Linked DNA regions of Ancylobacter polymorphus. The protein of the gene in region 1 interacts with the protein of each later gene in a pairwise test. Links are inferred from orthologs where the notes say so. Each region holds a gene or a part of one and is shown in the gene's direction. Other genes may lie near its edges. The genes, in order: uvrB and uvrA.

Region 1 (6,375 bases):
CGGATGGTGGTGTGGACGCAGACCTCGGTGGTGACGCCGGCCACCAGCAGCGTGTCGATGCCCCGGTTCTTCAGCATCAGTTCGAGATCGGTCTGGTAAAACGCGCCCTTGCCGGGCTTGTCGAGCACCGGCTCGCCCGGCGCGGGGGCGAGTTCGGCGATGATGTCGTGGCCGGGCTCGCCGCGAATGAGGATGCGCCCCATCGGCCCGGCGCAGCCGATGCGGGCCGTGGGGGAGCCGCGCTCCACCTTGGCCGGCGGCGCGTCCATCATGTCTGGGCGATGGCCCTCGCGGGTGTGGATGACGAGCAGGCCGGCGGCACGGGCGGCGGCGAGCACGGCCTTGCACGGCTCCACCGCCGCCTGCAGCCGCGACACGTCATTGCCCAGCGTCTCGCCGAAGCCGCCCGGCTCCAGGAAATCGCGCTGCATGTCGATGATGATGAGCGCCGCGCGGGCCGGGGCGAAGGCGAGCGGTGCCGGCTCGGCGGCGAGGAGGGCGTGGGACGGTGTTGCGGGCATGAGCGGCCTGCCTTGTTCGTTGCATGCAATGGTGCATGCAGAAAGCGTGCCGCTTCTGAATGAAAAAGAAATCCTGATAATTCATTATCTTAATGAGATGTCGCGTCGTCCTTCTCGGCGTAGAGGCTGCTTGAGAGTCGGTTTGACGGGTCAATATTGTATAAAAAAGCGGCAAATAGAATTCGGTGGCAGCTTCTGGTGCCCTGCTGCCGAAATGCCTTGAGTAGTATGTGGCGGTTGTGCAACCTTTGGGTGTTTCAACCTTGGGGGCTACAATGAAGGCGTTCATTCCGGTCGTGATAGCCGCAGGCCTGTGTCTCGGCGGGTGCAAAACTCCAATCATTCCCGGCTCAACGAATATCGAGCCGCCGACCAAGGGCATTTATGTCGGCGGGCTCTACAAGCCGATTGGCGGTAGCCGCCGTGGCTCGGCGCCGGTCAATCTCATCCGCATCTGCACCGTTTCCACCACACTCAGCGAGTTCGGCGTGCCGGCGCCGGAGGGCAACGCCATCGCGGATATCGATCTGTTGGCGACGCGGACGCTCTCGGCGTCGGTATCCGGGCTGAACGTCGCCGTCGCCAAGGCGGGCCTTTCCGGCACGATCTCCGACTATTACGAATACAAGATCGTCAATGCGTCCTCCTATGAACTGGGCCTCGCCGATGCGAGCACAGTCTTCGCCAAGCTGATGAAGAAGGCCGACTGCCGCACGCAGGTGGCCGAAGAACTCGCCGGCGGCTCGGTCGTCCAGGTCACCAAGGCCTATGTCGGCGACATCGTCTTCCGCAGGAAGACCGGGGCCAGCCTCTCCGGCGAACTGAGCGCGCCGGCGGTGCAGGCGGCGCTGTCGCGCGAGACCGACCTCCGCTTCAAGGGCAATGGAATGGTCTTCGCCTTCGTCGGCAAGACCAAGACCGGCACCGGCTACTGAAACGCGGCACGGCGGTCGCGGCGGGGCTTTCCACCGTCGCGGCCGCACCCCATATTGCGGCCATGGCCAAAGCAGCACGTCCCGGCGGGTTCTCCGAGCGCTCACAGCGCGCCTTCGAGCCCGCGCAATCCGCCACGCTCGATCCCGCCCTTGCCGAAAAGCTCGGCGTGGCGCCGACCTCGGGCGCCTCCGCCACCGTCGCCGCGCTCTCGGCGCTGATCGAGAGCGGCCGGCCCGAAGTGGACGGCCAGATCTGGGTGCCGCATCGGCCGGCGCGGCCGGAGAAGTCCGAAGGCGGCGTCAAATTCGTGCTGAAGTCCGACTACACGCCCAATGGCGACCAGCCGCAGGCGATCGAGGAACTGTGCGCGGCGGCGAAGCAGGGCGAGCGCGACCAGGTGCTGCTCGGCGTCACCGGCTCGGGCAAGACCTTCACCATGGCCAACGTCATCCAGCGGCTGCAGCGCCCGGCACTGGTGCTGGCGCCGAACAAGACGCTGGCGGCGCAGCTCTATGGCGAGTTCAAGAGCTTCTTCCCCGACAATGCGGTGGAGTATTTCGTCTCCTATTACGACTACTACCAGCCCGAAGCCTATGTGCCGCGCACCGACACCTTCATCGAGAAGGAATCGTCGATCAACGAGCAGATCGACCGCATGCGCCACTCCGCCACGCGCTCGCTGCTGGAGCGCGACGATGTCATTATCGTCGCCTCGGTCTCGTGCATCTACGGTATCGGCTCGGTCGAGACCTATGCCTCGATGACCTTCAAGATCGAGGTGGGCGAGCGCATCGACCAGCGCGCCCTGCTCGCCGATCTCGTGGCGCTGCAATACAAGCGCACCCAGGGCGATTTCGGCCGCGGCACCTTCCGTGTGCGCGGCGACGTGATCGAGATTTTCCCGGCGCATTATGAAGACCGTGCCTGGCGCGTCTCGCTGTTCGGCGACGAGGTGGAGAGCATCCAGGAGTTCGATCCGCTGACGGGTCAGAAGTCGCAGGACCTGAAATTCGTCAAGCTCTACGCCAATTCGCATTATGTGACGCCGCGCCCGACGCTGATTCAGGCCATCCAGGGCATCAAGGCCGAGCTGAAGATGCGGCTGGACGAGCTCAACGCCATGGGGCGGCTGCTGGAAGCGCAGCGGCTGGAACAGCGCTGCACCTTCGATATCGAGATGATGGAGGCGACGGGAAGCTGCGCCGGCATCGAGAACTATTCGCGCTGGCTCACCGGCCGCCAGCCGGGCGAGCCGCCGCCGACCCTGTTCGAATATGTGCCCGACAACGCGCTGATCTTCTGCGACGAAAGCCATGTCACCGTGCCGCAGATCGGCGCGATGTATCGCGGCGACTTCCGCCGCAAGGCGACGCTGGCGGAATATGGCTTCCGCCTGCCGAGCTGCATGGACAACCGGCCGCTGCGCTTCGAGGAATGGGAGGCGATGCGCCCGCAGACGGTGCATGTCTCCGCCACCCCCGGCAAATGGGAAATGGAGAAGACGGGCGGCGTCTTCGTCGAGCAGGTGATCCGCCCCACCGGCCTCGTCGATCCGGAAGTGGAGGTGCGCCCGGCCCGCACCCAGGTCGACGACCTGCTCGGCGAGGTGCGCGCCACGGCGGCGAAGGGCTACCGCACGCTGGTGACGGTGCTGACCAAGCGCATGGCCGAGGACCTGACGGAATATCTGCACGAGAACGGCATCCGCGTGCGTTACATGCATTCGGATATCGACACGATCGAGCGCATCGAAATCCTGCGCGACCTGCGCCTCGGCGCTTTCGACGTGCTGATCGGCATCAACCTGCTGCGCGAGGGCCTCGACATTCCCGAATGCGGGCTGGTGGCCATTCTCGATGCCGACAAGGAAGGCTTCCTGCGCTCGGAAACCTCGCTGATCCAGACCATCGGCCGCGCGGCGCGCAATGTCGATGGGCGGGTGCTGCTCTATGCCGACACCATCACCGGCTCGATGGAGCGGGCGATGGCGGAAACCCAGCGCCGGCGCGAGAAGCAGATCGCCTGGAACACCGCGAACGGCATCACGCCGGAGACGGTGCGCAAGGCGATCGGCGACATTCTCAACAGCGTCTATGAGCGCGACCATGTGACGGTCGATACCGGCCTCGCCGAGGGCGCGGCCACCTATGGCAACAACCTCGCCACCGTGATCGCCGACATGGAAAAGCGCATGCGCAAGGCGGCGGCCGATCTCGATTTCGAGCAGGCCGCGCGGCTGCGCGACGAGATCAAGCGGCTGCAGGCGACGGAACTGGTGCTCTCCGACGATCCGCTGGCGCGGCAGGACAGCGTGGACGAGCGCACCGGCGGCTATCGCGGCGAGCGCAAATATGGCCGCGCCGCCAATCTGCCGGAGAAGAAGGGCAAGAGCGGCGCGTCCGGCCGGCGCTCCTCGCCCGGTCACGTCTCCTCCGGTCATGAGGCGCGGGCCGACGAGGCGCAGGCCGTCTACGAGCCGGGCGAGCCTTCCATGTTCGCCTCCGGCACCTCGCGCATCGTCAAGCCGTCGCTGGACGATATGGGCCCCGGCACCGACCGTGTGGAGCCGCTGCGAGTGGAGGACTGGGTGCGCCCGGAACGGCCGGACCCGATGACCAAGGGCTATCGCAAGGGCGGACGGCGCGCGCCGAAGCGGTGAGGGCGGGCGCTCAGAAGCGCTTCTTCAACCAGATGTTGGCATGGCCGGGCGGATAATCGTCGATCTGTCCGAAGCGCTCATAGCCGTGCCGCGCGTAGAAATCCGGTGCCTGGAAGCTATAGGTTTCCAGATGTACCCCGGTGCAGCCACGCGCGCGCGCCTCTGCCTCGGCCGCGTTCAGAAGGGCGCTGCCGATCCCGCTGCCGCGCGCCTGCGGCGACACCCATAGCCAGGTGATGTGCATCCAGCCGAAATAGGTGCTGGCCTTGAGCCCGCCTGTCGCAACCCCGGCGTCATCGCGGGCGATGACCCAAAGCTGCGACGCCCCCAAAGGGCCGGCCTTGGCCTCGTTGAAGATATCGAGGCCACGGTCGATGAGATCGCGGACCTCGACGCCCGGGTCGGTTTCAATGGTGATCTTCAAAAGCCGCTCTCCCGCAGACCGGCGCCGGGCGAGGCGGCGCGGGGGATGGTGTTCCGCGCCTTTCGTGCCAAGAATATGGCTTCGCGCCAATGGGGCACGGGGGAAGACATGAGTTTCACGCAGGCGATTTCCAGCGTTCTCGGCAAGTACGCCACCTTTTCCGGGCGCGCGCCGCGCTCGGAATATTGGTGGTTCGTCGTTTTCCAGATTCTCGTCAACATCGCCGCCGGCGTGCTCGACACCGCCCTGTTCGGGGCGTTCTCGCTGCTGACCTTTGGCGAGATCGACGCCTTCACTCCGCTGACCACGCTGGCAACGCTCGCCCTGCTGATCCCCTCCATCGCGGTGAGCGTGCGGCGCTTCCACGACATGGACTTCTCCGGCTGGTGGCTGCTGCTGATCCTCACCGGCATCGGCGCCATCGTCATCTTCTTCTGGTTCATGGTGCGCGGCACGCGTGGGCCGAACCGCTTCGGCCGCGACCCGCTGGAATTCTGACGCGCATGAAAAAGGGCGGCTCGCGGGCCGCCCTTCTCGTGTCTCGGATATGAGGCCGCTCAGCCCTGCTGGATGGCGCTGAGCTTCCATTGGCCGCGCGGGGGGCGGGCGAAGGTCCAGAACTCCACCGCCTGTTCCAGCCGGTCCGGATCACCCTGCACGACGCGGCCGGTGGCCTTGTCGAGCGTCACGTCCTTCAGCTCGTAGCGCATGGCGACGGTGGCGTACTCGGCGTCGCCTTCCGACCAGGCTTCCGACAGGTCGCCCTGCAGCAGCTTCACATCGGTGACGCGGTTCTCCAGCCCGTCGCGCGCCAGCTCGTCCAGCTCCTCGGCCATATAGCCAGCCATTTCCGGGGTCAGCAGCGTGGAAAGAGCGGCCTTGTCGGCGCGGCTATAGGCGGCCTGCACCTCGGTGAGGGTGCGCTCGAACGTGTCGAAATCCGATCCTTCCAGCTTGAGCGGCTTGCCGCGCGGCGCGGTGCCGAAGCCCGCGCGCGGCGCGGCCGTGCCGCCGCCCATGGCACCGGGCTGCGGGCCCGGGCCGGCGCCGTTCATCGCATCCCGGTTTATCGGGTCGGGCCGCGCGCCGCCCGCATAGGACGGCTGGTTGCGCGAGCGCAGCCAGCCCATGACCAGCCGGACGACGATGAAGATGAGCGCCACCTGCAGCAGCAGGCCGAGAATGCCGGAGAGGCTGCCCAGGCCGGAGAAGAAGCCCGAGCCCATCAGCAGGCCGAAAAGGCCGGCGCCGAGCAGGCCGCCCATCAGCCCGCCCATGAAGCCGCCACGGTTGAAGAAGCCGCCGGGCTGCGCGCCGGGAGCGCGGGCCGCGGTAGCGGCCTGGTTCTGCGGCGTCGCGGAGCGCTGCAGCGGCTGGGCGGTGGGGGCGGTGGGAGTGGGGGCGGGCGTCGAATAGCTGCGCGTGCCACGGCTGCCGAAGCTGCCGCTGCGGCCGGCGCGGGCCTCGGCGAAGTCGGTGGCCACCAATACGCCGGCGGCAACAAACAGCGCGCCGATCATCAGACGCAGGGCGAAGGGACGCGAACGCGGGAAAAGCAAGGGCTTGGCCTCTCTCGAAGGGTTTGGTGCGGAGTTGCCGCAACGTCACCCATATGGGAAGAGGCCGCCCGGAATCCAGTGCCTTGGGGCTGCGCCGCTGCCGCGCAGGGCCGTCAGGTCGCGGCGAGCCAGCGCAAAACCGCGCTTTGCGGGCGACACACAATCCTGTGATGAGGCGCTGCCGCCGAGGGGCAGGGGCTCATTCGGGATCGAAGCGCGGCGCCGGGGGTGGCGTCGCGCGGGAAGGGGTCCGCAAAGGGCGCGGCGTCAGAAGCC
Region 2 (6,678 bases), 700 kb from region 1 along the record:
TGTTGCTGTTCGCGATCTCTTTCGAGATGGTGTTCGGCCGGCGCACCGAGCGCAAATTCGACGCGTCGGAAGTCGCCCAGCGCGAAAAGCTCCTGCGGACGCTCGCGGTCTTCCCGCTCGCCATCCCGCTGATGGCCGGGCCCGGCGCCATCACCGCCATGCTGCTGCTGGCCGGCGAGGCGCATGGCGACCCGGCGCGGCTCGCGGCGCTTTTCGTCATCACCGCGCTGGTGATCGCGAGCTGCCTCGCTGTCTTCCTCGCGGCCCGTCGGATGGACAGGCTGCTTGGTGTCACCGGCAACGCCATTCTTTCGCGCCTGCTGGGCGTGGTGCTGACCGCGCTGGCGGTACAGTTCGTGATCGACGGGATCCGGGCGTCGTTCCTCACCTGAGCTCCCTATCGGGAATTGCCCGTCTTTGTTGCCGCCTCCGCGACCCCATGCGGCTCACGCACCGTTAGCGGCGCTTACTCGCACTGCGCATCTTGCAGTGGTAGGCCGCACCGCTCTGCCCTGTACCGGTTCGGTGACCAGGCCTCAGAACGGAATCTCGTCGTCCAGGTCGCCGCCGGAGCCGCCAGCGGGCCCGCCGCCGAACTTGCCGCCGCCCGATCCGCTCGCAGGTGCCGGACGACGCTCGCCACCAAAGGAACGCCCGCCACCCGAACCGCCGCCATAGCCGCCGCCCGAACCGAAATCGCTGCTCCCGGCGCTGTAATCATCTCCGCCGCCGCCTTCCGACCCGCCGCCGCGGCTGTCGAGAATGGTGAGTTCGCCCCGGAACGGCCGCAGCACGATTTCGGTGAAGTAGCGCTCGCCGCCATTCTGGTCGGTGGCCTTGCGGGTCTCGATCTGGCCTTCAATATAGACCTTGGAACCCTTGCGCAGATACTGCTCCGCGACGCGCAGCAGGTTCTCGTTGAAAATCACCACGCTGTGCCACTCGGTGCGCTCCTTGCGCTCCCCCGAGGCCTTGTCGCGCCACGTTTCCGAGGTCGCGATGCGCAAATTGCACACGCGCCCGCCATTCTGGAACGTCCGCACTTCGGGGTCGCGGCCGAGATTGCCGATCAGGATCACCTTGTTGACGCTGCCCGCCATCTTGTCCTCCGAAACTGCCGGACGCCCGCTCTGGCGCGCGCTCGTGAAAGGGAACGCATAATAGACCAGCGGACGCCCGGCCGCGCGCCTCGGGCCTGTGCTGTCCACCGCTTTGCGCCCACATGGCGCCGCGGAACATCGACCAGAAACATTGTTCTTGTTCTGTTCCTAGCATTGTGTCTAAGCTGCCGCAAGAGTGCTGAGTCGACATTGCGAAGCGCGCGCGCCGGACTATGTTTACCCTGTGTTCTAAAAGGGAGCCTGTCCCCATCATGACCCAGATGCGCCATCGCCCGCGCGCCCGTGCCATCGCCGTCCGTGCCGAAGAGGCCCGCCAGGCGTTGATCCGCCGCGCCTTTCTGGCCGTAGCCGGCGCACTTGCTGTCGCGGCGGGTTTGGCAGCGCTGCACGGCGTCGGGGGCTGATCCCTTCGCCGGGCGGGCCTCGTCGCCGTAATGCGCCGCCCTGCAAAATCTGTTGTTCGGCGTAGCTGCCCGTAGAAACCGGCGAGAAGAGTTCGGAATGAAGGACCGCGTGGATCTCCCGCGCCGCGATGCCCGCACGATTGCGATCCGGGGCGCGCGCGAGCACAACCTCAAGAATGTCGATCTCGAAATCCCGCGCGACAGCCTGGTGGTATTCACCGGCCTGTCCGGGTCGGGCAAGTCGTCTCTGGCCTTCGACACCATCTATGCCGAGGGTCAGCGCCGCTATGTCGAGAGCCTCTCGGCCTATGCGCGCCAGTTTCTGGAGATGATGCAGAAGCCGGATGTCGATCAGATCGACGGCCTCTCGCCGGCCATTTCCATCGAGCAGAAAACGACCTCGAAGAATCCGCGCTCGACGGTCGGCACCGTCACCGAGATCTATGACTATATGCGCCTGCTTTGGGCGCGCGTGGGCGTGCCCTATTCGCCGGCCACCGGACTGCCGATCGAAAGCCAGACCGTCAGCCAGATGGTCGACCGGGTGCTCGCCCTGCCGGAGAAGACGCGGCTTTATCTGCTCGCGCCCGTGGTGCGCGGTCGCAAGGGCGAGTATCGGAAGGAACTGGCCGAATTCCAGAAGAAGGGATTCCAGCGGGTCAAGATCGACGGCGAGTTCCATGAGATCGCCGACGCGCCGTCGCTCGACAAGAAGTTCAAGCACGATATCGACGTGGTGGTGGACCGCCTCGTCGTGCGGCCAGACATCGCCAGCCGGCTGGCGGATTCGTTCGAGACGGCGCTCGGCCTGGCCGACGGCATCGCGGTCATCGAGTTCGCCGACGAGAAGGAAGAGAGCGGCGACGCCCGCCGCATCGTGTTCTCGGAGAAATTCGCCTGCCCGGTTTCCGGCTTCACCATTGCCGAGATCGAACCGCGGCTGTTCTCCTTCAACAACCCGTTCGGCGCCTGCCCCACGTGCGATGGGTTGGGCCATGAGAGCAAGATCGACCCGAACCTCATCGTCCCGGATGCGGCGCGCTCGCTGAAGCAGGGCGCCATCGCGCCTTGGGCGAAGTCGACTTCGCCCTATTACGGCCAGACGCTGGAGGCGATTGCCCGTCATTACGGCGTCAAGCTCACGACTCCCTGGTCGGAGCTGCCGGAGAATGTGCGCAACGTCATTCTGCACGGCTCGAAGGCCGAGACCATCCGCTTCGTCTATAATGACGGCATGCGCGCCTATGAGACGGTGAAGACGTTCGAGGGCATCGTCACCAATCTGGAACGGCGCTGGCGCGAAACGGAAAGCGATTGGGCGCGCGAGGAGATCGGCAAATATTTCTCCGCCGTTCCCTGCGCCGCCTGCCATGGCTACCGGCTGAAGCCTGAGGCTTTGGCGGTGAAGATCGCCGGCCGGCATATCGGCGCGGCGGCAGAGCTTTCCGTGCGCCACGCGCTGGAGTGGTTCGCCAGCCTCCCCGGCCAGCTCACCGACAAGCAGAACGAGATCGCCGCGCGTATTCTCAAGGAGATCCGCGAGCGCCTCGCCTTCCTGCTCGATGTCGGGCTGGATTATCTCACCCTCGCCCGCGCCTCCGGCACGTTGTCCGGTGGCGAGAGTCAGCGCATCCGGCTCGCCTCACAGATTGGCTCCGGTCTCACCGGCGTGCTCTATGTGCTGGACGAGCCGTCCATCGGACTGCACCAGCGCGACAATGAGCGCCTGCTCGGCACCCTGCGGCGGCTGCGCGATCTCGGCAATACGGTCATCGTCGTCGAGCATGACGAAGACGCGATCCTTGCCGCCGATTACGTGGTCGATGTAGGCCCCGGCGCTGGCGTGCATGGCGGGCGCATCGTGGCGCAGGGCACGCCGAAGGAACTCCTCGCCAACCCGAATTCGCTCACAGGCAAATACCTCACCGGCGAGCTCAACGTGCCGGTACCCAAGCGTCGCAAGCCGAACCCCAAGCGCATGCTGCGGGTGGTGAATGCGCGCGGCAACAATCTGAAGAACGTCACCGCGTCGATCCCGCTCGGCTTGTTTACGGCAGTTACCGGCGTGTCGGGCGGCGGCAAGTCGACCCTGCTGATCGACACGCTGTACAAGGCGGTGGCGCGGCGGCTGAATGGCGCCTCCGAGCCGCCGGCGCCGCATGACGGGCTGGAGGGACTGGAGCACCTGGACAAGGTCATCGACATCGACCAGTCGCCGATCGGCCGCACCCCGCGCTCAAACCCGGCGACCTATACCGGCGCCTTCACCCCGATCCGCGAATGGTTCTCCGGCCTGCCGGAAGCCAAGGCGCGCGGCTATGGACCCGGCCGGTTCTCGTTCAACGTCAAGGGCGGGCGCTGCGAGGCGTGCCAGGGCGATGGTGTCATCAAGATCGAGATGCACTTCCTGCCCGATGTCTACGTCACCTGCGATGTCTGCAAGGGCAAGCGCTACAACCGCGAGACGCTGGAAGTCACCTTCAAGAACAAGTCCATCGCCGACGTGCTCGACATGACGGTGGACGAAGGCGCCGAGTTCTTCAAGGCGGTGCCCGCGGTGCGCGACAAGCTGGAAACGCTCGCCCGTGTCGGGCTCGGCTATATTCATGTCGGCCAGCAGGCCAATACCCTGTCCGGCGGTGAAGCCCAGCGGGTGAAGCTCTCCAAGGAGCTGTCCAAGCGCGCCACCGGGCGCACGCTGTACATCCTCGACGAGCCGACCACGGGCCTGCATTTCCACGACGTGGCGAAGCTGCTGGAAGTGCTGCACGAACTGGTCGAGCAGGGGAACACGGTCGTGGTGATCGAGCACAATCTCGAAGTCATCAAGACCGCCGACTGGGTCATCGACCTCGGCCCGGAAGGCGGCGATGGCGGCGGCGAGATCGTGGCGGCCGGGCCGCCGGAAGTGATCGCCAAGGCCGAGCGCAGCCATACCGGCCGCTTCCTCGCGGACGTGCTCGCCCGCCGACCGCTGAAGCCGCGCAGCGCGGCGGAATAGGGGCGCGGCCCTTTCGGGTCGCGCCGCTGGCGCCTCAGGCGCCTTCGCGCAAACGCACCAGATTCACCGTCACCGCGATCAGCACCAGCGTGGCGCCGAACTGGTGCGTCAGCGCGATGTCGATCGGCACCTGATGAATCAGGGTCAGGATGCCGAGGGCGGCCTGGGCGCAGACCAGCAGTAGGATCAGCGTCGCCCGCTGGCGCACCGCGCCGCCGATCCGCCGCGCGCTCAGCCAGTGGCCGAGGGCCAGCGCGAGCAGCACATAGGCGACGAGGCGGTGGTTGAACTGCACGGTGAGAACATTCTCGAACAGGTTCCGCCACGCCGGCTGCTGCACGAACAGATTATCGAGCGGCGGCACGAGATGCCCGTCCATCAGCGGCCAGGTGGTGTAGGTCAGACCGGCGTCGAGGCCGGCGACGAGGCCGCCGAGGAAGATCTGCAGCACCACCACTCCGAACAATATCCGCGCATAGCCGCGTAGCCAGTCCGGCGACGCGCGCCTCTCCCGGGGGGGCTTGAGCTGGGTGGCGACCGCGACGATGGCGGCGAGAATGATGCAGGCGAGGGTGAGATGCGTCGCCAGCCGGTACTGGCTGACATCAACGCGGTTGACCAGCCCGGACGCCACCATCCACCAGCCGACGGCGCCTTGAAGACCGCCAAGCACGAACAGGCCGGCGAGCTTCCAGCGCAATGGCCGGTCGATGACACCGCGCCAGAGGAAGAACAGGAAAGGCAGCAGGAAGGCAAAGCCGATGACCCGGCCGAGCAGGCGGTGCCCCCACTCCCACCAGAAAATATACTTGAACTCGGCGAGGCTCATGCCGCGGTTGATCTGCTGGTACTGCGGGATCTGCCGGTATTTGTCGAACTCCGCCTGCCACGCCGCGTCACTCAGCGGCGGCAGCGTGCCGGTCACCGGCTTCCATTCGGTGATGGAAAGGCCCGACTCGGTCAGCCGTGTGGCGCCCCCGACGACGACCATCAGCACCACCAGCGCCGCCACGAAATAGAGCCAGAGCCGCACCGGCCGCAGACGGTCGCCGGCGGAAGGTTCGCTGGCGCGTGGCACGGCGAGGTGACGGGGGACGTCGGTGGCGACGTGATCCTGAACCATAAGCGGGCGCTCCCTGCATTGGCGGCCGCCTGCCCCACCGGCCACCCTGCGCCGGGCCGCTTCCGCCCGGGCGTCGCGAGCGATATAGAGGCCGCTGCCCGCGCGCAACGGGACTCATTGTCTCGCGCCCGACCGTCCTGACCGGAGCCGCCCATGTCCGCCCCTCGTCCCGGCCTTTCCGCTCGCTCGCGCAAATTCATCGGCACCGTGCTGCTGGTGTTTCTGGTGCTCGGTTGGGCGCTGGCGGCGATGGCGCTGGCGCAGGGGCGCGTCACCACCCTGCCCGCCCTTGGGCAATTCGTCGCTTATGTGGTGCTGGGCATTGGCTGGATCGTCCCGGCGGGACTGCTGATCCGCTGGATGCAGAGGCACGACCGACGCTCAGAAACCCTTTGAGCGCGCGACCTCAGGCGGCACGCGAGAAGGCGCGGGGTTCGGCCTCCGGCGTAAAGGTCACCATCGCGATCTCACCGAAACCAAGAGACGCGAGTGCATCGAAGGCCTGAACCGCGTCTGTGGCCATCCCGCCCGGCTGGGTGACGAGAATGGTGGTCGGGCTCAGAGAGGCGAGACGCTCTGCGCCCGCCATGCCGCCCAGAGGCGGCGCGGCCACAATAACGTGATCATAGGTCTGCTTCAGCGCGGTCAGGATCAACGGCAGCCGGTCGGCGGTGACCAGGCCGTCCGCCTCGCGTGCCCCGCGCCCGGGCGGGATAACGTGGCAGCGCGAGGCGCTTTCACGGTGAATGGCGTCGGAGAAGCCGCAGACACCCGACAGCAGGTCTGTCAGCCCCGGCGCACGCGGGTCGGCGGTCAGGCCGTCGAGGGTTGGCGAGGCAACGTCGAGGCAAACCACCACCACGCGCTGCTCCGTCCCGGCGAGCGAACGGCCGAGCGCGAGCGCGCAGCGGGCGATGGATTCATCGGCACGGCCGCCGGTGACCGTGACAAGGCGCGCCGCGGATCCGCGCAATTCGATCAGCCGGGCGAGGTCGGCTTGTTCGCGCTCCCGCGACAGCAGCCGCAGCG

What was found.
Region 2: the proteins of uvrB (region 1) and uvrA interact in binary tests that used the Escherichia coli proteins (3 or more experiments, as listed by UniProt). The link is inferred for Ancylobacter polymorphus from one-to-one orthologs.

Annotation. Positions count from the first base shown.
Region 1 is NZ_CP083239.1:2,711,268-2,717,642, forward strand. What follows is about bases 1,171-4,317. They hold uvrB (excinuclease ABC subunit UvrB), read left to right. Parts: upstream 1,171-1,518; coding sequence 1,519-4,116; downstream 4,117-4,317. Other genes in these bases: K9D25_RS12835 (hypothetical protein), read left to right, coding at 1,171-1,456; K9D25_RS12845 (GNAT family N-acetyltransferase), read right to left, coding at 4,127-4,317. Also shown: K9D25_RS12830 (cysteine hydrolase family protein), read right to left, coding at 1-521; more of K9D25_RS12835, read left to right, coding at 797-1,170; more of K9D25_RS12845, read right to left, coding at 4,318-4,540; K9D25_RS12850 (DUF805 domain-containing protein), read left to right, coding at 4,649-5,038; K9D25_RS12855 (Tim44 domain-containing protein), read right to left, coding at 5,098-6,099; K9D25_RS12860 (hypothetical protein), read right to left, coding at 6,367-6,375. UniProt on the Escherichia coli protein: The UvrABC repair system catalyzes the recognition and processing of DNA lesions. A damage recognition complex composed of 2 UvrA and 2 UvrB subunits scans DNA for abnormalities.
Region 2 is NZ_CP083239.1:3,408,767-3,415,444, forward strand. The notes cover bases 1,277-4,726. They hold uvrA (excinuclease ABC subunit UvrA), read left to right. Parts: upstream 1,277-1,622; coding sequence 1,623-4,526; downstream 4,527-4,726. Other genes in these bases: K9D25_RS16160 (hypothetical protein), read left to right, coding at 1,373-1,525; K9D25_RS16170 (COX15/CtaA family protein), read right to left, coding at 4,561-4,726. In the rest of the region: K9D25_RS16150 (MarC family protein), read left to right, coding at 1-392; ssb (single-stranded DNA-binding protein), read right to left, coding at 537-1,100; more of K9D25_RS16170, read right to left, coding at 4,727-5,649; K9D25_RS16175 (DUF2842 domain-containing protein), read left to right, coding at 5,803-6,045; K9D25_RS16180 (tyrosine-protein kinase family protein), read right to left, coding at 6,056-6,678. UniProt on the Escherichia coli protein: The UvrABC repair system catalyzes the recognition and processing of DNA lesions. UvrA is an ATPase and a DNA-binding protein. A damage recognition complex composed of 2 UvrA and 2 UvrB subunits scans DNA for abnormalities.